Regions from separate parts of the Pantoea sp. Ep11b genome, predicted to be linked through region 3. Evidence: predicted binding sites of a transcription regulator. Region 3 holds the regulator's gene; each other region holds the start of a gene.

Region 1 (5,845 bases), 1.5 Mb from region 3:
CGCGGTTATTAACGCTAATGTCAAAATTCACAGCATTAATACGCTTTGCGTATTAATAAAGGGTGCGTTAGGGTAATTGCATCATAATCACCACAGGATTTCGGCATTAATGCAGCACGAACTTCAGGGCATTCAGGCATTTGTTAAGGTTGCAGAAATCGGATGTTTTACACGCGCATCTAATTTTCTTCACATTTCACAACCTGCATTAACACGCAGAATAAAAAAACTCGAAGAAAGTCTCGGGATAATATTATTTGAGCGATCGACACGAAATATAAAACTGACCGCTGTTGGCCGGGAGTTTTTGCCTAAAGCAAAGAATTTAATCGACTTATATGAAAGTTCTATTCTGAATATCCGCGAAATGGCAACCCACCAGCGCGGTCTGGTTACCCTCTCCTGTCTGCCTACGGCCGCATTTTACTTTCTGCCCGCTGCGATCAAAGATTATAACAATCGCTATCCCCACATTCGTATCCGGATCCTTGAGCACAGCGCCAGCGACTGTCTCGAAGCGGTGCTAAATGGCGATGCAGATTTCGGCATAAATATGATTAACATCACACATCCCAATATCGATTTTACTCCTCTCGTAAATGAACCCTTTGTTCTGGCCTGTCGTCGCGATCATCCGCTGGCGCAGAAACCGCTGGTCATGTGGGATGATCTGGCAGGTTTAAGGCTGATTGGGGTGCGGCGATCCAGCGGAAACCGGTCCCTGATCGATGAGGCGCTGGAGAGTGTCGCGTTTAAGCCAGACTGGTTTTATGAGGTCAGACATCTCTCCACCTCACTGGGCATGGTGGAAGCAGGCCTGGGTGTGGCGGTGGTGCCGAATCTGGCGATGCCCGTGAATGAGCATCACATTCTGGTCAGCCGTCCACTGGTTGAGCCAGTTATCCGGCGCACGCTGGGGCTGGTGCAGCGGCGGGAAACCGCCCTCAGTCCGGCCGCTGAGAAATTCAGAGAGCAGTTGCTGCAGCTCTGGTCGCAGGAAGCCAGCAGTCCATGGATTGGTCAGTTCACGACCTGATCCGGTTATGTACGCCCCCTGACCCGCTGTCGGACAGACAGCCCTGCCGGTGAGCCTGTGTTAATGTCATGCTCATCGGCAGGTCAGCAGCTTTCAGTTAAGCCATACGCACTGTGTTAATGCGTCGCTTTAATCACAAAGGTGACGACACCAAACACCTCCAGCACATCTTCAGTGCGGATAGCGATCGGTTTGAATTTGGTATTCATGGGCATCAGTTGCAGGCAGGGGTGAAGCTGAAGACGCTTAACGGTGAACTCTCCGTCGACGGCGGCGACCACAATATCGCCGTGGGCGGCAGTAAGGGAACTGTCGACCACCAGCATATCGCCATCGTTAATGCCCGCCTCAATCATCGACTCGCCGCTGACGCGGACAAAATAGGTGGCGCTGGGATGCTGAACCATCAGCGCATTCAGATCGATGCGCTGTTCAACATAATCCTGTGCCGGAGAAGGAAAGCCACAGGGGACACGTTCGATATAGAGCGGCAAAGGCAGGATAGCGCGAATGTCCGCAGGTTTAATGAATTCCACAATTTCACTCCTTTTTCAGATTACTGTATATAATTACAGTAATAGCTATTCCCCCTTTTAATCAAGTGATATGGCCCTTTTTTAAGTAAAACGTCTGATGGCCCAGCACTTTTTTTTATCGCCCTTTTTTCATTGCCGGGATAGTAAACAAAAACGGGTTACTTTCAGCGCAGCAGTGAAATATTTCCGTCATCGGCTTACAGTAATGCCACTTATAAATTACGCCGTGAATTATTCTGACTTAAGGAAAATCTGACATCCGCTGTCTGGTCCGGTCTGGCGTTTGAATATGACCGGTGAGCGGGTTATTCTGCTTTTTTTCAGGCATGGAGGAGTTATGGCAGACGACGATCGCATCAGAAAGCTGGAAGAGACGGTAGCGCAGTTAACGGTGGAGACCACGGTATTAAAAGCGATACTGGGCCAGCAAATCGCGCTGAATAATCTCAACTACAAAGGGAAATTTGACGATGTGCTGGCGGCACTGGCAAAGGAATATGCTGAGCGCGGGCTGGAGGAAGGGAATAATCAGGCCATCCATGATGCCCTGCGGCAGTATATTAAGTATGAGCCTCCCGGCATGGAATAAATGCCCTTCCGGCAGCGCCCGCCTGCCGGATTTTATCGACGCGGCTGAACGCTGCTCCGGCTGGCGGCCACCCTCTCTGGTGCACCTCCGGCTTTATACCCCGCTGTCGCTTTCCAGCGCATCCTGAATCGCATCAGCCAGATTCGCTATTTCATTCGCCACAGCCTGCAGATCCCAGGAGGCCTTCGAACCGGTTGCGGAGGTCGAGGCGCTGACGGACTCTTTTGCGACAGAGAGCGCCGCCGCGACAGCGACCGCGCGTTTATGTTGTTCCTGGGTGATACCCGCAGCGGGGATCGCGAAATAGTCGTGGACCATGATCATTTCCTTGTAATGGATAAGGGGTCAACCTTAGCTGTCTGAACCGGCGGTGTGAAGTGAATTATGCTGTGTCACTTCTCCGACGGACAATATGGCGACAGCCCGACGTGACGCTGCACATTTTCCGCGCTGAAACCTGTACAGGTTTTGCTGATGACCGCACTCAGACGGGCGATTCAGCTCCCTGCTGTAGCAGGAAGACATTTTTCATCGTCAGGCTGTGAACCCACCCCACTGCCGTAAGCAAAACCTAACGCCTTGTATTTTATGGCTTCGTGGCAATAACGCCAGCATCAAATTAAAGGTGCATTTAAAATACACCACCGACCAGTGCCTTTTTGTCAAATTTTATTGTACAAGTTTGCCATTCTTGTATAACTTTACCTCGTGATATTAAATCACTTGTAACGAAAGGTGCATTGCACCGCATCTGAAGGTGTTGTGGATTTCCACCTTCAGATGCAATTTTTTTTGCGTCAGCCGCTAAGCGGACCGCAATCTCCCCCAATTTCTTATGAGGCCTGACCATGCAAACAACGATGAATACAGAGTCTCAGATTTCTGATTACTTCATGAACTCTGGTACCGCGCTGAGCACGGAACAGCAGGTGATTACTGCCGTCCATGCCGAACTTGCTCGCGCAAAAGCCCACGTCTCCGATAAAGATCTCGTGCTGGGCCTGATAAACCACCTGGAGAGCGAGCGTGATGTGATGAAACAGGATATCTACCGTCAGGCGCTTGAGCATGTTCTGCAGCGCGCGTCGGTGACCAGCGACAGCTGATAACCTGTGTCTGTTATGAGGGAACGCGAATTAGCATGGATGCATTTCCCGACCGGAATCGGCCCCATTTTTTGGGGCTTTTTTATTTCTGCCCTGCGCAACGCCTGCCCCTTCTCAGCACCGATCTGAGGCCACCCAGTCAGCCATATATCGCTCCGCTTAAACGCTTTTTTGCCGATTATTTCACCATCAATCCCGGTTAATTGCTCTCGTTCCGCTTTATTTATCCGTTATCTGTGTCCAGGCTTTTTCTGCATCCCCTGCAAACACAGACGAGGAAAATAATCATGTTTCATCATTCATCAAAACTTCAATTCCCGGTTCGTGTAGAAAAGCCCGATCCTGAGTTTGCCATGCTGCTTCAGCAGGCCATCGGCGGCGTCGAGGGTGAGATTCGTGTAGCGATGCAATATTTTTTCCAGGCGATGGGCGCTCGCGGCGATGTCCGGATCCGCGATCTGCTGATCTCGACCGCGACGGAAGAGCTGAGCCATATCGAAATGCTGGGCTACGCCGTGGCACTCAACCTTGAAGGCGCCCCGCTCTCTTATCAGGAAGCGTCGGCGAAAGATCCGGTGGTCAACGCCATTCTGGGCGGCATGAATCCGCGCCATATCCTCTCCTCGGGACTGGCGGCGATGCCGGTGAACGCCAACGGCATGCCGTTTGATATGAGCCATATCTACGCCTCCGGCAACGTGGCCGCCGACATGCTGGCGAACGTTACCGCAGAAGCGACGGGCCGCGTGCTGGCGACCCGGCTCTACAATATGACCGAAGATAAGGGCATGAAGGATTTCCTCTCCTTCCTGATCGCCCGTGACACCCTGCACCAGCAGCAGTGGCTGGCCGTCATCGAAGAGATGGGTGGCCTGAACGCCTCGCTGCCGATCCCGAACAGCTTCCCGCAGGAGCATGAGGCGCAGGAGCACGCCTATTACTGCCTGAACACCTCGCTGGATAAGCCGCTGCCGGAAGGCCGCTGGAGCAGCGGCCCGGCTTACGATGGCCGGGGTCACTTCAGCGCGAAACAGCAGCCCGATATTCTGGGCGACGAGCCGCTGCTGGGTAATGCCCGTCCCGGCTCCGGCGCTCAGTCCGAGCAGATTGACGGCATCACCCCGCCGAAACCCTGATCGCTCTCCGGTCCGGGCCTGATGCCCGGACCGGATTACCCTGTCTTTTATGGAGGAAACGTCATGTCATCCACTCAGCGTCCACAGCCCCCTTTCGCAGAGCAGCAGCAGAGCTGGCCTGGCAGCACGGCCGCGATGCAGCCTCAGCCCGACCACGGTGAAGAGAGCTATCAGGGTTCAGGCCGGCTGGCGGGTAAAAAAGCGATTATTACCGGCGGCGACTCCGGCATCGGCCGGGCGGTCGCCATTGCGTTTGCCCGCGAGGGTGCCGATGTGCTGATCTCTTATCTTGATGAGCATGAGGATGCGCAGGATACTGCCCGGCTGGTGGAGGCGGCGGGCCGGAAGGCGCTGCTGGTGCCTGGCGACATTACCGAGGCGTCACACTGCAACGCGCTGGTTGACCAGGCCGTCGAGGCGTTTGGCGAAATCCATATTCTGGTGAACAACGCGGCCTATCAGATGACGCGCGAATCGCTGGATGCAATCAGCGATGATGAGTTCGATCGGACGATGAAGACCAACCTCTATGCGATGTTCTACCTCAGTAAAGCGGCCACGCGGCATATGCCAGCAGGCGGCTCGATCATTAATACCGCCTCAATCAATGCCGACCAGCCGAAACCAAAGCTGCTCGCCTACTCCGCCACCAAAGCCGCGATTGTAAACTTCTCCGGCGGCCTGGCGGCCCTGCTGGCTGAAAAAGGTATCCGGGCCAATGCGGTCGCGCCTGGCCCGATCTGGACGCCGCTGATCCCGTCAACCATGCCGGTTGAACAGGTGAAAAATTTCGGCAGCGAAGTGCCGCTGCAGCGTGCCGGTCAGCCTGCGGAACTGGCACCCACCTATGTGATGCTGGCCAGCGATGAGGCCAGCTACATTTCAGGGGCCACCATCGCCGTGACGGGCGGCGTTGCCATTATTTAACCGGCTGTTCCCCGGCCGATTCCGCCTGCGGATCGGCCACCAGCTGCTGCGCTATTCCCCACTGGTAGAGCGGCTCCCGCGCCAGATTCTTCATTTTCACTTCACACATGATGTCGAAATCCCGGAACGACAGCGCCCACGCATTCAGCGTCGGATTAAAGAAATAGTCGGAGTGCGCCCGCAGTTTGCTTTTGCTCACCCCCAGCTGCTGCTGATCGGGCCAGCCCTGCGCCGGAATAATCCCCTCCTGCGAAATCGAATAGTGCAGCACCGGCCGGACGCCGCGCCAGGAGTCGATGACGCTCGCCACACGCGCATCATCGGGCTGGATAAATTCGCTCTCTTTTACCCAGTGGTGATGGATATCCAGCACTACCGGACAGAGCGGGGCCGCCTGCAGCACATCATCCAGCGAGCAGGAGATTTCATCGTTTTCCACCGTCAGCATCAGCCGCGCTTCCGGGCTGAGCCGGTTAAACGACTGCTTAAAGCCGTCGAAGCCCGCCTTGCCATTC
Region 2 (5,845 bases), 890 kb from region 3:
CAAAATGGTGGAAGAGGGCCTGTTTCAGCGCTTCCCGATGGATGCCATCTATGCAATGCACAACTGGCCGGGGCTGCCGCTGGGATCGCTGGCGGTCAATCCTGGCGCGATGATGGCGTCGCTGGATTCGTTTGAAATCACCCTGCACGGCAAAAGCTGCCACGCGGCGATGCCGGAGAGTGGAGCCGACCCGATGGTGGTGGCAGCCGAGCTGATTCTGGCGCTGCAGACCATCCCGTCCCGCCGTCTGTCGCCGCTCGCCTCGGCGGTGGTCAGCGTGACGCAGATCCACGGTGGCGAAGCGATTAACGTGATCCCGGAACAGATTGTGCTGCGCGGCACGGTGCGCTGTCTGCAGACCAGCGTGCGGGAAAAGGTGCGCGGGCTGATTGATGAGTTTGTGGGGACCCTGCCGTGCCCGTTTGGCGTCAGGGGTGACATTCACTGGCTGCCGGGTTATCCGGTCACCGCCAACCATGTTGCCCCGGCGGAACAGGTGCGCGATGTGGCGCTGGCGACGCTGGGCGCGGAGCAGGTTCACTGGCAGGTAAATCCGTCGATGGCGTCTGAAGATTTTGCCTGCATGATGGAAGCCTGTCCCGGTGCCTACTTCTGGCTGGGTGCGGATGGCAACACACCCTCCCCACCGCTGCACAACGCCCGTTATGACTTCAACGATGCGCTGCTGCCGATCGGCATCCGTTTCTGGCAGAAGCTGGTCGAGCAGGCGCTGCCCGTCGCCTGATTCAGTAACCGGCGGCGCGAATCCGCTGCTCTGCTGCGTCCAGCGAGTCACACTCACCGCTGGCGCGCAGACAGCAGGCAAGCTGCAGTCTCAGCGACGCAGGCACCGGACGCTGCTGGTTCAGCACCTCTTCGATCCAGCGCGCGGTCACCGCCGCCGATTTATCGGCCGGCAGCTCCACGGCCACCTCCGGCTGACGCTCCACCCACACTTCCGCTTCCGCACCTGCGCCCTGGATCATGCTGATGGCCGGGCAGCGCAGCGGATTAGCATAGACTTCCCCTTCGGTGCCGTTAAGTAACAGCGCGGGGGCATCAATGTCGCTGAAGAATTTCGCCACGCGCGGCACATATTCCGGATGCGAGACGCTCGACAGACGCAGCGCCGCACGCTCCGCAAACGGGGTCGCCAGTTTTGCCAGCGTATGCGCACTGTTGCGCACCCCCATCCGCCAGCGCAGCGAGAGCTGTTTCGCCATCGGCGGGCAGAGGTGATCGATGGTGATAAAGGCCAGCCCCTGCTCCAGTTTCGCCTGCGCTGCCGCCGCCGTCGTCACCGGGGCGATCCCCAGCGCCGCAAAGACCGCTTCGCTGGTGATTCGCGTTGCATCGTCGCTGACGCCGTGCACCAGCACCGGAAACCCGAGTTTCGCCAGCAGCAGCGCCAGCAGCGGCGTCAGGTTGCCCTGTCGGCGCGCGCCGTTGTAGCTGGGAATGACAATCGGCATCGGCCGGTTTTCCGGCGCCCGCAGCGACATCATCTGCGCCTGCATCGCCTGGTAAAAGCCGCGCATCTCCGCTTCGCCTTCGCCTTTAATGCGCAGCGCAATCAAAATAGCGCCCAGCTCCAGGTCCGGCACGTCGCCCGCCAGCATCGCGCTATAGAGCGCCACAGCAGTATCAAAGTCGATGTCGCGGGCATGATTTTTACCGCGGCCCACCTCTTTAATAATTTTATTCAGTTCCATCTCTCGCTTCCGGTTAAGTGCGCTCAGCGCCGCGTGGGGCGTCGTTTACGCACGGTATTTTTTGGCACCACACTGGCCGGTATCGCGGCCGGCTCCGGCGTTGCCGGCTGCTCAATCGGAAAGACCGGCAGCGCGGCTAACAACCGGCTGCCGTAGGGTTTGCTCAGCAACCGGCGATCATAAATCACGATCTCGCCGTAGCATTGATGGCTGCGGATCAGGCGTCCGACCTGCTGGATCAGGGTAAATGAGGCGCTGGGTAAGCTCTGCACCTCAAACGGATAGCGCTTCAGGCTCTTCAGCCACTCGCCTTCGGTCAAAATTACCGGACTGTCCACCGGGGGAAAAGCGATTTTATGGATATGTACCTGACTCAGCAGATCGCCTTTCAGATCCAGCCCTTCCGCAAAGGACTGCAGGCCAATCAGAATGCTGGTTTCTCCCCCGGCGACGCGCTGACGGTGCAGCTCGACCAGGCGGCTGCGCGGCTGATCGCCCTGCACCAGCATCGAGAGCCGCAGATCGGTCAGGCAGGCGACAAACTGCTGCATCGCCCGGTTGCTGGCAAACAGCACCAGCACCCCTTTATGCTTTTTCTCTGCCATCTGCTGGCGGAAGAAGGCGGCCATCTCGGCGATATGTTCGGCTTCATGGCTCATCAGCGGCTCATAGCGCATCTGCGGGATCACCAGCCTGCCCTGCTCTACGTGATTAAACGGGGAGTCCAGCGCCACAAAACGGTCGCCCGCCTTTTCGCTGAGGCCCGACATCTCCTGCAACCGGTTAAAACTGTTGAGCGAACGCAGCGTGGCGGATGTGACCACGACATGGGCGATTTTGCGCCACAGCATCTTCTCCAGCTGGTCGCTGACGCGGATACCGGCGCAGTGAAACAGCAGATGCGCCTGGCCTTCGCGCAGTTCGCGGGTGATCCATTTCGACACCGGCGCACCGGAGGCTTTCTCCATCGACGCCAGCCGCCACAGCTTACTGACGGATTCGAACCAGCCATACTGACGGTTGAGCTGCAGCAGATTACGATGCAGCCGCACCATATCCACCTTACCCGTCTGCTCGCTCAGCGCATTGATCAGCCCTTCGCTCAGGCCACGCAGCGCGTCGCTGAGTTTGAACAGCCGGGCGCAGAGATCGAGCAGCTCCTGCGGCAGCGCGCCCAGCACGAAGCGGAACTCCCCCGGCTGGTTATGCGGCGGCAGCAAGGGGTTCAGCGCCTGGGCGGTAAGCGTCATCAGTTCGCGCAGCTCGTCGCAGTGGGCTTTCAGCCGCTCCGGGTTGGCCAGCGGCGGCGGGGATTTGGGCCGCATCTGCGTCATAATGCTCTCCACCAGCTTCACGAAGAGGTCGAGCTGCAGGCTGCTCCAGCCGGGGGTGATATCGGCGCTTATCTCCAGCGCATCGCGGGCCACCTCGGGCAGATGATGTCCTTCATCCAGCACCAGCATCAGATTTTTAGCGGGCGGCAGCACCGACTCATTTTCCATTGCCGCCATCACCAGCGCATGGTTCGCCACCACCACATCCACCTGCTCGATCTCGCGCCGCGCCACGAAAAACGGGCATTCGCGATACCAGCGGCAGTGGGCACCGAGGCAGCTCGCTTTGTCGGTCGAGAGCCGCTGCCACAGGCTGTCGCTGACGTTTTCGTCGCTGTGGTCGCGCAGGCCATCCCACTGATAGCGATCCAGCGATTTCTGCAGCCGGCCACACTGGGTCTGCTCCTCTTTGGTGCTGCTGACGGCGTCATCGTCCAGCCAGAGCAGCAGATCGCCCTGCTGGTCATCATCTGCTGCCAGCGCGGCCAGATTGCGCGGACAGACGTAGCGCCGGCGACCAAAGGCGGCGGTAAAAGTCAGGTCAGGGATAATTTTTTTCAGCAGCGGCAGATCTTTGGTGAAGATCTGATCCTGCAGCGCCACGTTAGCGGTGCTGATGACCAGCCGCTTCTCTTGGGCGCGGCTGGCCGCAATGCCCGGGATCAGGTAAGAGAGGGTTTTTCCCACGCCAGTCGGCGCTTCAATCGCCAGATGGCGCGCGTCGTCACCTGACAGGCATTTCGCCACTTCGGCGATCATCTGCCGCTGCGGCGCACGCGGAATGAAGTCAGGCACCTGCTGCTGAAGCGCTTTATACCACTCCGCTATCTGGCTTTTTATTGCGGCTGTCAGGGCCATGATTAGCGTTACCACACCGGAAAAAATGGCCTGTATTTTTACACAGTATCCTGGCGGCGTCAGCTTTCGGGCCGGATTTTTCGTGCGCCGTCGGAAATTTCAGCGGAAGTCAGGGAGCCGCAGCGCGCTCCCGCCGTGCTATGTCAGTACTTTATACATCAGGGTAGTAGCGTCCAGCACGCCCGCGGTGGATTCCGCATAAAACGGAATCGATCCCGCCACCTGCCAGCCCAGCGAGCGATAGAGATCGCTGGCCACATCGCCGCTGCGGGTGTCGAGCACCAGCAGCGTTTTGCCCTCTGCGCGCGCCTGCTGTTCGGCACGCTGCATCAGCGCCCGGGCAATGCCCTGACGGCGCGCCTGCGGATGCACCAGCAGTTTGCTGACCTCCGCCCGGTGGCAGCCATTCGGCATGGCACTGTGGTTTATCATCACCGTCCCCAGGAGGGTCTCCTGCTGACGGGCGACGAATAGCTGACTCTCTCCGGCGGCCAGGGCGGGAATGCGCTGCTGCCAGAAGTGCCGGATCGCCTGCTGGTCAGCGGCATCCGTGAAACCGACGCTGGCACCCTCCGCCACGCACGCCTGCAGGAGCGCACTGAGGTCACTGAGCTGCTGCTGCGCCTGCGTGGCGCTGAAGCGGGTGTAATCGATCATGGTCTGGCCACCACCAGCAGATAACGAGCCCCGTCGGTGAGGTGCGCCTCAAAGGCGGATTTTCCCGTCAGGTGAAACCGCAGGCAGTCACCGGGCTGCAGCGTCCACTGCTGCAGCCCCATCGAGATGGTCAGGCCGCCCTCGCGCAGCCAGATATGCTGCTCCAGTCCCTGAACGGGCGGCGTGTCATAATCGATCCGCGCGCCGGGCCGTAACTTGCCCTCTACCAGTTCGCATCTAAAATAGAGGGCAGGCGGTGAAACATTGCGGCGGACAAATCCGCTGGCGGCATCCTGCCACACCGGCTGCTGTTCCGCTCTGACCAGCAGAGTGGACTCCTCCTCGACTTCACTCAGCAGACGCGACATCGTGAGTCCATAAGCCGCACACAGCCGGTTAAGCAGTGCCGCCGTGGGGCTGGTCTCGCTTCGCTCAATGCGCGATAATGACGCGCGGCTGATGCCCGTGGCGACAGAAAGTTCATCTAATGACCAGCCGCGTTGCAGTCGTAATTCTGACAGCCTCACCGCCAGTCGCTGCTCAGTATTCAGCTCCGACATGGGTTATTCTCATATGTGGGAAACATTCTCATATTTGAGATGTAGCCTGGAAATGCCGTATCAGTCAAGTTGTACATAGCGAAATGTATTGTACAACTTAAATTGCTTCGTTATGGTAATTGCACTCAGACCAATCGAAAGAGGATTTTATGACCTTATACAGTATCGGTGACGTCGCCGAGCGCTGTGGCATAAACCCAGTCACCTTACGCGCCTGGCAGCGTCGTTATGGCTTACTGAAGCCGCAGCGCACCGAAGGCGGACATCGTCAGTTTGATGAAGAAGATGTTCAGCGCATTGAAGAGATTATGCGCTGGATTGAAAGCGGCGTGCCCGTCGGCAAGGTCAAGGCACTGCTGGAAGGTGGCGATGTGGATGCGCATGATGGCTGGACGACATTACAGGATGAGCTCATCAGCGTCCTGCGTCACGTCAGGCCCGCTAAACTTCGTAACAAAATTGCCGCGATTGGCCGCGAACATCCGATTGATGCGCTGATCGACCACGTTTTTATGCCGGTGCGCCAGAAGCTGAGTCTGGACCAGAACACCGCCCGCACCATGTGCAGTCTGCTGGATGGGTTACTGATTGACTATGTGGCCTTCTGCCTGACCGGCAGCCGCAAAAAGTCAGGCAAAGATGCGCTGATAATCGGCTGGGGTATCGAAGATCGGACCCGTATCTGGCTGGAAGGGTGGCGTCTCTCCCAGCACGGCTGGCGGAT
Region 3 (5,845 bases):
ACACCAGGTTCTGACCGGTGACGCCCAGCGTCCAGTTCTCCGCAAAGGTCGTCGCCAGACCGGCATCGACGTTAAACCCGGTATCCGTGCTGCGATACTGGCTGTTGTTGATGTCGTTCTTGTCGTAGTTATAGATGCTGGCGGTGTAGTTATAGAGCCAGGTTTTCTGCACTTTCGGCGTAACGCCCACCGACACCGGCTGACCGGCGATGGTGAACTCATGCGCGACCGCCACACCATAATCGGTGACGAGGGCCGCTAAACCATTGGCGCTGGAGCGAAGGTTGTTCTGGTCGCCCTGACGCGGCAGTATCGTGCCGTTAGCCACGCCGCGCAGATAGTCGATATCACCCTGCTCGACATTAGCGCGAACGTGCGCCGTACCGTAGGCTTTGGTGATAAACGCGAAAGGCAGCGTCTCATTCGGCACCGTCACGGCGACGGCAACACCCGCCGAGCCATTGGCTTTATCACCGCGCAAATCGCTCAGCCTGTTGGCCACATCACCAGAGGCAGCACGCAGTTCAGGATAGCCACGGAAATAGTCTGCCGGCGTAAAGTTACCCAGCACTGAGCGGTAACGATCCACGGTCGCGGTAATATCATCGACCTTGTTAATCAGGTCATCTTTGTCAGTGACCTGAACACCGGCTGACGGAAAAATAATGCTGACGTTATCGTCGGTTTTAGCACGCGTCATCAATGCCGGGTTTGCCAGCACCGCAGATCCATACAGAGAAGAAGCGACGCCGGTGCCACCCATGGCGTCATTACGTGCATCGTACCAGGTCCCTGCCGCCATGGCGGAAGAAGAAAGGAAAAGCGCGGTCGCCGCAGCGGAGTACTTCAGCGCCGGACGTTGAGCGGATTTTTTCACCATTTGCCTGCCATCACCTGAAATTGTCATTAACACATTCAATGACTGAATAATTTGTTAGCCGTATTGTGAATGCTGGCTAACGCGTCGTTGCTGTGAATTCAAAGGAAACAGTGCCTTAATTCAAGTGATTGGACGTTTTCCAACCAAAAATTTGTTGTGATTGTTCAGACCGAGCCGGGGAATTACCAAAAATACCAGCCGTTGCTTAAGTCTTTCTGAACATTACTTCTTAACTCCGTGAGATGCAAAGCAAATTGCCCCTGAAATCCTCTGACGGTCGATTCGGAATGGATCTGATTTGTCCTCACTAAGGTTAAAAAAGCGGGCTGAAACGCTGAATATGCTGTTTTAACAGGCAATTAATGCTGTTTTTTTAAGCCAGAAGCCACTTCAGCACCCCGCCGCCAATTGTGATAAAATAACATCACTCATCCAGCGGAGAATTTTCATGACAACCATGACGTCGCAGCAAATTTTGACCCAGGCCGAAAAAATGTGCCTGCAACGCGGTGTGCGTCTGACGTCGCAGCGCGCTGAAGTGCTGCGCCTGATGGCCGAACAGCCTGGCTCTATCAGCGCCTACGATCTGCTGGACCAGTTGCGGGTCAGTGAACCTCAGGCCAAACCGCCCACGGTCTATCGGGCGCTCGATTTCCTGCTGGAGCAGGGCTTCATCCATCGGGTGGAGTCCAACAATAGCTATGTTATGTGCCACCATTTTGAAGCCCCGGCGCATACCTCGGTGATGCTGGTCTGCGATCGCTGTGCTGCCGTCTCGGAAAAACAGGCGCAGGGCGTGGAGACCATAATTGCGACGCTGGCGGGCGAAGCGCAGTTTGCTCTGCGCCATAGCGTGATCGAGGCGCATGGGTTATGTGAAAACTGTGCGGAAGTGGCGGCCTGTACGCATCATGATAGCTGCGAACATGATCATCAGGAGGAGGGAAAAAAACGGGGAAAACGGGGATAGGCTGTAACGCCTGAAAGCGGTTCCGGTGAAGGCTCACCGGAACAGGGGCTCGATTACCAGCGATGATCTTTGTTGTGGGTTTCCCAGTCTGTTACTTCGCGCTCTGCTTCATCTTTCGCATAGCCGTAACGCTCCTGAATTTTGCCCACCAGCTGGTCGCGTTTGCCTTCGATCACCTGCATATCGTCGTCGGTCAGCTTGCCCCATTTCTCTTTCATCTTGCCTTTGAACTGCTTCCAGTTGCCGCTCGCTTCGTCTTTATTCATGGCAGACCTCCAATCCTCGGGGTTTAATTATCTGGCTACTCGCCATAACTTCGATACAAATCGCTGCTTAACAGCGCCGTATAGAGTTAATTGTAGTCGCCATATTCAAGAATGAAGAATAATACAGAATAATCTGTACCCTTCTGCCAGCCTGGCTGAATCAGGCTTCAAACCAGCTGTTCTGACGCCAGTGCCTGCGCCAGATGAGCCAGAGCGTCAGGCCACGCAGCGCCAGAAAAACGGTTACCGCCAGCCACAGTCCATGATTACCCAGCAGCGGAACGCTCAGCAGCGTCAGGAAGTAGCCTGCGGCGGCCATTACCATGCTGTTACGCATCTCGCGACCGCGTGTGGCACCGATAAACATGCCATCCAGCAGGTAACACCAGACGCCCGCCAGCGGCATGATGACCTGCCAGACCAGGTAGCGATCGGCGGTCTGTTGCAGCGACGTCAGCGAGGTCAACAGCGTCACGATCTGCGGACCGGCGATCGCATAGACCAGCGAGAAGAACAGCGCGACGGCCACCGCCTGACGACAGGCGGAGTGCCAGACACGCAGCAGTTTACGGCCATCTTTAGCGCCATGCGCCTCTCCCGCAAATGCCTCTACCGCATAGGCGAAGCCATCGAGTGCGTAGGCGGTGAAGGTAATGAACATCAGTAAGACGGCGTTAACAGCGACCACATCGGGGCCGAGCCGTGCGCCCAGTACGGTCAGCGAGGCGAAACAGAGCTGCAGCATCAGGGATCGTAGCATGATATCCCGGTTGAGGCGCAGCAGCCGGGCACTGTCACCGCGCCAGCTCTGTTTCAGCAGGGCTGGCGTGATGCCGTGCAGTTTCAGCACCCGCCAGACCATGATGCTGCCAACGCCCAGCGTGATGTACTCAGCCAGCGCCGTGGCGGTGGCCGCCCCCGCGACACCCCAGTGCAGACCCATGACCAGCCAGAGATCGAGCACGATATTCACCAGATTTCCCACCACCAGCAGGATCACCGGCGCACGCGCATACTGTACGCCCAGCAGCCAGCCCAGGATCACCAGATTTGCCAGCGTGGCAGGTGCGCTGAGCCAGCGGATTTGGATAAACCGCGCAGCCTGCGCCAGGACCTCGGGACTGCCACCGATCAGCTGCGTTGCCAGCTGAATAATCGGATAGCGTAAGACGATAAACAGCACACCGGCCAGCAGCGCAATGATCAGCGGCTGGACCAGCGCCCGCGCCAGCGCCGTTTTGTCGCCCGCACCCAGCGCCTGCGCCGTGAGACCGGTGGTACTCATCCGCAAAAAAAGCAGCAGCATAAAGAGGAAACTGGTGACGGTGGTCCCGACCGCGACCCCGCCAAGATAGACAGGGCTGTCGAGATGACCAATAACTGCGGTATCGACCACGCCCAGCAGGGGCACGGTGATATTTGAAAGGATCATCGGCAGCGCAAGCCGCCAGAGATTTTTATCGGTTGCCGTGATAAAGCGCATTCGCCGTTCCGTGCTCAGTGTCGCTGCGCAGACAGGGCAGCGACAAAATTAGGGCAGACAGAATAGCATCAGAGCGGGCGAATGCACGCGGGCAGAAAAATCAGAGCCATTCGCCGTTGCGAACCACGCCCACGGCCAGACCTTCAATAGTCAGCGACTGCGCACGGGTATCAACCACGATCGGGTCAAATTCACTGTTTTCAGGCAGCAGATGCACGATAGCGCCCTGCTTTTTCCAGCGCTTCACCGTGACTTCATCATCGATGCGCGCCACGACGACCTGACCATTACGCACATCCTGGGTCTTATGCACCGCGAGCAGATCGCCATCCATAATCCCGATATCTTTCATCGACATTCCGCTGACGCGCAGCAGGAAGTCAGCCGACGGCTTAAACAGGCCCGGATCCACCTTGTAGTGGGTTTCGATATGTTCCTGCGCCATGATCGGTTCACCGGCAGCAACCCGGCCAATCAGCGGTAAGCCTTCTGAGGCTTCTTCTTCCATCAACAGACGGATGCCGCGCGAAGCACCGGACACGATCTCGATGACGCCTTTACGCGCCAGCGCTTTCAGATGCTCTTCTGCCGCATTCGGCGAACGGAATCCCAGCTGCGCGGCAATCTCGGCACGCGTAGGCGGCATGCCCGTTGAAGTAATATGGTCGCGAATCAGGTCATAGACCTGCTGCTGCCTGCTGGTTAATGCTTTCATCCCGCCCCCTGGTTGTTTATACAGTCGCTGTGAGTATATACAGGTATTGGTGAAATGGAAACCGATTGTCCCGCAAAACGCGGCTTCCGACGCGATATGGAACGCTTATCGCAAATGTGTCCAGAGCAGCGCGATCCAGACAAACAGAGCCAGTAGAATGCTGATCAGCACCGCGGCCGATCCCATATCTTTTGCCCGACCAGCCAGCGGATGATGCTCCTGACCGATGCGATCGACTACCGCTTCAATGGCACTGTTAAGGATTTCGACAATGACCACCAGCACCACGGACCCAATCATGAGGATACGTGAGACTACATCCACATCCAGCCAGCAGGCGATAATAATGGCAACCAGCGCGGCCAGCGCCTCCTGGCGAAATGCCGCTTCATGCTGCCAGGCGGCACGCAGCCCCTGCCATGAGTAACCTGCGGCTTTAACTATTCTGATAAGTCCGGTGGCGTTATTTGCCATGATGGGGGAACCCTTTCATCGTATTGACGTCAATGTCTGGGCTGCGTGCAATTCGCACCACCACAGATCTTCGCTGCACTTTCTGGTATGCTTGCGGCGCTTTGCTAACAAGAGGCTTCATGTTGTCTATGTCAGGTTGGCGTAAACTCTATTACAAACTGCTTAACTTACCACTGTCGTTTTTGGTAAAAAGTAAGGCCATTCCGGCCGATCCCGTGTCAGAACATGGTCTGGATCCGACCCGGCCTATTATGTATGTTTTGCCTTACGATTCGAAGGCCGACTTACTGACTTTGCGCGCCCAGTGTCTGCGGCATCATCTGCCCGATCCGCTCTCTCCGCTGGAGATTGACGGCGCGCTGCTGCCGCGTCACGTCTTTATTCACGATGGTCCGCGCGTTTTCCCCTATTTTGTGCCCAGCGTCGAATCCGTGAAAATCTTTCACGACTACCTCGATCTGCATCGAAACAATCCCACGCTGGATATTCAGATGCTGCCAGTCACCGTGATGTTTGGCCGCGCGCCGGGACGTGAAGTTCAGGGCGAGCCAACGCCCCATCTGCGGGTCCTGAACGGGGTACAGAAATTCTTTGCCGTCATCTGGCACGGACGCGACAGTTTTGTCCGCTTCTCGCCGACCGTTTCGCTGCGCCGTATGGCAACCGAACACGGAACGGACAAGTCGATCGCCCAGAAGCTGGCCCGCGTGGCCCGTATTCATTTTGCCCGTCAGCGGCTGGCCGCGATTGGCCCGCGTTTACCGGCGCGTCAGGATCTCTTTAATCGTCTGCTGCAATCCAAAGCGATTGAAAAAGCGGTAGAAGATGAAGCACGCAGCAAAAAGATCTCCCACGAGAAAGCGCAGCAGAATGCCATCGAGATGATGGAAGAGATTGCGGCCAACTTCTCCTATGAAGCAATTCGTGTCACTGACCGTGTCATGGGCTGGCTCTGGAGCCGTCTCTATCAGGGCATCAACGTCAACGGCGGCGAAAAAGTGCGTCAGCTGGCGCAGGATGGCCATGAGATCGTCTATGTGCCCTGTCATCGCAGCCA
Region 4 (5,845 bases), 960 kb from region 3:
CACTGTAAGCGGGTTCAGCCGGGGCACGGTAAACGGGCTCCGCAGGGGCTAAATGGGTCGGCGCAGGCACCTGAGCCGCAGCCTGAGGTTCTGCAACCTCGCTCACCTGCTGCCAGGGCTCATGTGAAACCGCTGGCGCTTCCGGTTCCGGTGTCGCCGCGATAGTAAACAGCGGTTCGGTCGGGCCATCATCCACCAGATCTTTCATCGGTGAAAAATCAAACGCAGAGGCGGTATCGATATTGAGTACCGGCTCTTTCTTCACGTCAGGCTGATAGCGCTGCTGTTGCTGCTCAGCAAACTGACGCGCCAGCGCATCCTGCTGCTGTGCATCCTGCTCCTCTTCCTCATCCTGCTGCCAGCTGGTGCCGTAACGCTGCTGCTGTTCAGACTGGAAGGCCTGGCGCAGTTCAGCCTGCTGCTGCGCCTCTTCAGCCTCAGCAACCGAAGTCTGACTCTCTGCCGGTGCTGATTCACGCTCTTCCGCCCGGGCTTTCTCTTCTGCCATGCGCTGAGACGGCAGCTTGATACCGTACGAAGCCAGTTCGCGGCGGGTAGGCAGTTTGACCGGGTTAGGGCGTGGTAATGCTGGACCGATGCCCTGTTTAACCTGCGGATTAACCGGGGTTTCAGGGGCTAAGTCAAACACAGGCGCAGTTCGTGTGGCCGATGCGGCTGCGGCCGCTGTTGCGGTCGCGGCGGCAGGGACCGCAGTCGCATCCCGCCAGTTGCCCATCCGGGGCTCATCATCGTCATAAGCACTGAACGCTGGCGCGGCGGGTGCCTCGTCCGGCATTTCGAAATGATAAAGCGGCGGAGAGGTTGCCGGAGCAGATGCAGTCTGCGCTGCTGACGGCGCGCGGTAAGGTTCGGGTGCTTCCGCAGCCACTGGCGCAGTGTAAGGTTCGGGTGCGCTCGGTGCAGCCGCTGGAGCACTGTAAGACGCAGGCGCACTCTGCCCGGCGGCAGTCACAGGCTGCGAGGCAGGAATAGCGGCAGCAGGGGCAACCGGGGCTGGTGTGGTTGCCGCAACCGGCGCTGGCGCGGTATCCACAGCCGCAGGCGCAGGTGTGCCCGCAGCAGCCGGAGCGGCGACGGCAGGTGCGACGCCAGCCGCTTCGGTGGTCGCTGCGACGGCGGCGCTGGTTGCTGCGGCGGCTTTCGCCAGCAGCGGATCGGGCTGTGACGCCGCGCGCGGCGCAGAGAGCAGGACATCGTCGTCCTGATCCGCCCCGCTCATCTCAGGCAGATCGGCATATTCACGCGTATCGCGCTCGTCATCCTCTTCCTGCCACGGCTCATCGTGACGTGAGCGGTTACTGGCAAACGTCAGTACGCCCATCACCACGCCACCAATCCGCTCGGCAATGGTAAGCCATGACCAGCCGGTATAGAGCGTGATGCCCGCCGCCCAGACGCAGAGCAGCATCAGCGTGCCGCCCGCCGGGCTGAACCACGGGGCGATGGCATTACTGACCAGACTGCCAATCACGCCGCCGGAGGCGAAGTACCAGATATCATCGGCATTCAGCGCCGCCATACCACAGGTTGTCACCACCAGCGCAAGCACGCCAATTAAGCGAAGTCCGACCGCAAAGTAGTCGAAATAGTCCTGGTTATCGCGCTGCCGGAAAGCAATCCAGCACAGCCCCAGGATAACGGGCGGAATGGCATACGCCATCACACCAAAGATGAAGAGTAAGGTGTCGGCCAGCCAGGCACCGGGGCTGCCGCCGAGATTGTGAATGGGTTCATGCCAGGCCGTCTGCGACCAGCTCGGGTCGGAAGGATTAAAACTGACCAGAGAAACCATCAGGTAGATGGCAAACAGCGCCACCAGAATGAGCATCGCTTCCAGCAGACGGCGTCCACTGCTCAGCGACTGTAACGAAACGTCTTTATCTTCTGTATATTCCTGGCTCAAGAGGACTCTCCAGGTGCCTGTAAAGTAAGAAGCAACAGCGTCGGGCAAGCCCGACGCTGATCCTGTATGAATTCACAGGAGTGTACCGAAATCTCGCAGGTTTTGCACCTGCGCCGCATCAGCGGGTTTTGATCACCAGCCGATTGCTCTGTTTGACCTCTTCCATCACCACATAGGTTCGCGTGTCGTTTACGCCCGGCAGGCGCAGCAGGGTTTCACCCAGCAGCTTACGATAGGCAGACATATCAGGTACGCGCGTTTTCAGCAGGTAGTCGAAATCACCAGAAACGAGGTGACACTCTTGAGTTTCCTCAAGTTTTTGCACCGCGGCGTTAAATTGTTCAAACACATCCGGCGCGCCACGATTCAGAGTAATCTCAACGAATACCAGCAGAGAGGCATCCAGATAGTGCGGGTTCAGCTGCGCAGTATAGCCAAGAATAAATCCCTGACGTTCGAGGCGGCGCACGCGCTCAAGGCATGGCGTAGGCGATAAGCCTACGCGTTTGGAAAGCTCTACGTTTGAAATGCGACCATCTTTCTGAAGTTCGTTCAGAATGTTCCTGTCAATTCTGTCGAGGTCTTTCCCGGGGCGTTTCTTATTGTCTACCATTATTATTGTCTCTCTTAATTCCTTCCCTTTACCTGCCACGCCCTGAAAACGCTCATTGTTCGGGGCATTTCTGAAGTGAGCTAACAGAACCTGTGTGGTGAGACCTATCGATATGACGCATGTTGTCTGTCCACATCATGCGTCATTATCCATATCAGGCTGCTTTTATCCGGCGTTACGTGCAAAACAGGCGAGGAAAACCTGTTTTGTGCCGATAAATGTTATTCACTTCTGATAATGTTTTCGCAAATGCGCAGGCGATTGTCAAAGTAAAATCACCAAATTCAGGACAAGATGCCAGACAGACCGCTGGGTATCTGTTTTTAAATGAGTATTTTTCCACTCCTGCACCGCTTTAACCCGAGTTTTGCCCCCTATTGGCGCATTGGCCAGGCAAAAAGGTCACTCATCGTCTACGCCGTTTGCAGCTATCGTTAACAAAATTGGCTAAGCCTTGTCATTGCCGCCGGATATTCCCTACAATCGCAGGCTATGTCAGCCGAATGAAACTGAGGAACGCATGAGTACGGCCAAACACAGTAAGTTACTCATTCTGGGCTCCGGCCCAGCGGGTTATACCGCAGCCGTTTATGCTGCACGCGCCAACCTGAATCCGGTCTTGATCACGGGTCTGGAGAAAGGCGGACAGCTGACCACCACCACTGAGGTGGAAAACTGGCCGGGCGACCCGCACGATCTGACAGGTCCATCGCTGATGGAGCGTATGCACGAGCATGCCGAAAAATTTAATACTGAGATCATTTTTGATCATATCCACACCGTGGATCTGCAGAACCGTCCGTTCCGCCTGACGGGCGACAGCGGCGAGTACACCGCAGATGCCCTGATCATCGCGACCGGTGCGTCAGCGCGCTATCTGGGCCTGCCTTCTGAAGAGGCGTTCAAAGGCAAAGGCGTCTCCGCCTGTGCAACCTGTGACGGTTTCTTCTACCGCAATCAGAAAGTGGCGGTCATCGGTGGGGGTAACACGGCGGTTGAAGAGGCCCTTTATCTGGCGAACATCGCCGCTGAAGTGCATCTGATTCACCGTCGCGACAGCTTCCGCGCCGAGAAGATCCTGATCGACCGTCTGATGGAAAAAGTGCGTAACGGCAATATCGTGCTGCACACCCATCGCACGCTGGAAGAGGTAACCGGCGATCAGATGGGTGTAACCGGCCTGACGCTGCGTTCTACCCAGAACAGCGATGAGACGGAAGCACTGGAAGTAGCTGGTCTCTTTGTCGCTATCGGACACAGCCCGAACACGGCCATCTTTGAGGGCCAGCTGGCGCTGGAGAACGGTTACATCAAAGTACAGTCAGGTCTGCACGGCAATGCCACCCAGACCAGCATCCCCGGCGTCTTTGCGGCAGGCGATGTAATGGACCATATTTATCGCCAGGCGATCACGTCAGCGGGCACCGGCTGTATGGCTGCGTTAGACGCTGAGCGTTTTCTTGACGGACTGGTTAAAAACGATCAGTAAGTTGTTAACTCTCTGATCTCAAATGTTCCAGGCGACGGTTTTTCAGTCGCCTTTTTTATTGCCCTCATGCTAGATTCTTGCCTCTGAAGCGCGCGAGACGCGCTTGCTGTTTTCCCCCTCATCGACATTTATCATGGTCTTGCATGGACAAATCGCGGCAGCAGCATCTTACCCGCTGGCTTCGTCAGCAACGTCGTTTCGCCGGTCGCTGGTTGCGGCTCAATACGCTGCTGGGCATGGCAGGAGCCCTGCTGATTATCGCCCAGTCGGCCCTGCTGGCCTCGCTGCTGCAGGCCCTGATTATCGACGGGCAACCGCGCGAAACCCTGACGTTCAGCATCATGTTGCTGCTGCTCTGCTTTGTCCTGCGCGCCCTGATCAACTATGCCCGCGAACTGACCGGATTCCGGGCCGGACAGGCCATCCGCCAGGCGTTACGCCAGCAGGTACTGGATCGGCTGACTGAGCTGGGCCCGGCATGGATTCAGGGAAAACCCGCCGGAAGCTGGGCAACGCTGCTGCTGGAGCAGATTGAAGAGATGCAGGAGTACTACGCGCGTTATCTGCCGCAGATGACCCTGGCGGCGCTGATCCCCTGCTGCATTCTTCTGACCGTTTTCCCGCTGAACTGGACAGCCGGTCTGATCCTGTTTGTTACCGCGCCGCTGATTCCGCTCTTCATGGCGCTGGTGGGAATGGGCGCAGCCGAGGCGAACCGCCGCAACTTCCTGGTGCTGGCCCGGCTGAGTGGGAACTTTCTTGATCGCCTGCGCGGCCGCGAAACGCTGCGGCTCTTTAATCGCGGCGCCGCCGAGCAGCAGGCCGTTGCCGCCGCCACCACCGATTTTCGTCAGCGGACGATGGAGGTGCTGCGCCTCGCCTTTCTCTCCTCTGCGGTGCTGGAGTTCTTTGCCTCGTTAGCGATTGCGGTGGTGGCCGTCTACTTTGGCTTCTCCTATCTGGGCGAACTCCATTTCGGCGATTACGGCCAGGGCGTCACGCTGTTCGCCGGTTTTCTGGTACTGATCCTCGCCCCGGAGTTTTTCCAGCCGTTGCGCGATCTTGGCACGTTCTATCATGCTAAAGCGCAGGCGGTCGGCGGTGCCGATGCGCTTGAAGCTTTTATGCAGGCCACACCCGACGCCGCCCCGCAGGAGGGCCAGCAGCCCTTTTCCGCCAGTGACGCTGTCTCGGTGATCGCCACGGATCTGCGCGTCTGCGCCCCCGATGGCCAGCTGCTGTGTGGTCCCCTCACCTTCTCCATCGCCCCGTATGAACAGATTGCGCTGGTTGGCCAGAGCGGGGCCGGTAAAACCGCCCTGATGAACGCCCTGCTGGGTTTCCTGCCCTATCAGGGATCCCTGAGGGTCAATGGCACGGAACTGCGTGAAATACGGCGAACGGACTGGCATCAGCAGCTTAGCTGGGTGGGGCAGAATCCTCAGTTACCGGCCGCCACCCTGCGCGACAACATTCTGATGGGTGCCGCCTGTGAGCCCGACCGTTTTAACGCACTGCTTGAATCATGCGGCATTACCGAGTTTCTGCCCCGTCTCCCGCAGGGCATCGACACGCCGCCAGGCGAAGGGAGCCATCAGCTCTCTGTGGGCCAGGCGCAGCGCATCGCGGTTGCGCGCGCACTCTATAAGTCCGCCCATCTTTTACTGCTGGATGAACCTGCCGCCAGCCTGGATGCGCTGAGTGAACGTCATGTGATGATGGCGCTGAACCAGGCCGCAGCCCGTCAGACCACGCTGATGATTACCCATCAGATCGACACGCTGAGCCACGGGCAGACCCTCTGGGTCATGGAAGCAGG

Evidence for each region. Region 3 encodes LexA, which represses DNA repair genes until DNA is damaged. Its sites were predicted from a motif close to TNCTGTATGTACATACAGNA; they were not measured.
Region 1: the regulator LexA is predicted to act here: its motif matches at 1,594-1,613, upstream of umuD (translesion error-prone DNA polymerase V autoproteolytic subunit).
Region 2: the regulator LexA is predicted to act here: its motif matches at 3,933-3,952, upstream of dinG (ATP-dependent DNA helicase DinG).
Region 4: the regulator LexA is predicted to act here: its motif matches at 1,985-2,004, upstream of AB1748_RS07870 (DNA translocase FtsK 4TM domain-containing protein).

Annotation. Positions count from the first base shown of each region.
Region 1 covers NZ_CP160631.1:2,179,801-2,185,645, reverse strand. Annotated here, with positions in the region: gene AB1748_RS10390 (LysR family transcriptional regulator) at 110-1,036, shown strand; gene umuD (translesion error-prone DNA polymerase V autoproteolytic subunit) at 1,153-1,572, opposite strand; gene AB1748_RS10380 (hypothetical protein) at 1,910-2,161, shown strand; gene AB1748_RS10375 (hypothetical protein) at 2,255-2,479, opposite strand; gene AB1748_RS10370 (biofilm development regulator YmgB/AriR family protein) at 3,010-3,267, shown strand; gene AB1748_RS10365 (manganese catalase family protein) at 3,555-4,403, shown strand; gene AB1748_RS10360 (glucose 1-dehydrogenase) at 4,467-5,330, shown strand; gene AB1748_RS10355 (UV damage endonuclease UvsE) at 5,323-5,845, opposite strand, start outside.
Region 2 covers NZ_CP160631.1:1,593,527-1,599,371, reverse strand. Annotated here, with positions in the region: gene AB1748_RS07515 (M20 aminoacylase family protein) at 1-745, shown strand, start outside; gene ybiB (DNA-binding protein YbiB) at 747-1,712, opposite strand; gene dinG (ATP-dependent DNA helicase DinG) at 1,736-3,904, opposite strand; gene AB1748_RS07500 (N-acetyltransferase family protein) at 4,043-4,561, opposite strand; gene AB1748_RS07495 (XRE family transcriptional regulator) at 4,558-5,121, opposite strand; gene AB1748_RS07490 (MerR family transcriptional regulator) at 5,271-5,845, shown strand, end outside.
Region 3 covers NZ_CP160631.1:708,040-713,884, reverse strand. Annotated here, with positions in the region: gene AB1748_RS03295 (conjugal transfer protein TraF) at 1-880, opposite strand, end outside; gene zur (zinc uptake transcriptional repressor Zur) at 1,329-1,850, shown strand; gene AB1748_RS03285 (CsbD family protein) at 1,904-2,116, opposite strand; gene dinF (MATE family efflux transporter DinF) at 2,277-3,599, opposite strand; gene lexA (transcriptional repressor LexA) at 3,700-4,314, opposite strand; gene AB1748_RS03270 (diacylglycerol kinase) at 4,420-4,788, opposite strand; gene plsB (glycerol-3-phosphate 1-O-acyltransferase PlsB) at 4,917-5,845, shown strand, end outside.
Region 4 covers NZ_CP160631.1:1,669,714-1,675,558, reverse strand. Annotated here, with positions in the region: gene AB1748_RS07870 (DNA translocase FtsK 4TM domain-containing protein) at 1-1,924, opposite strand, end outside; gene lrp (leucine-responsive transcriptional regulator Lrp) at 2,043-2,537, opposite strand; gene trxB (thioredoxin-disulfide reductase) at 3,058-4,026, shown strand; gene cydD (cysteine/glutathione ABC transporter permease/ATP-binding protein CydD) at 4,170-5,845, shown strand, end outside.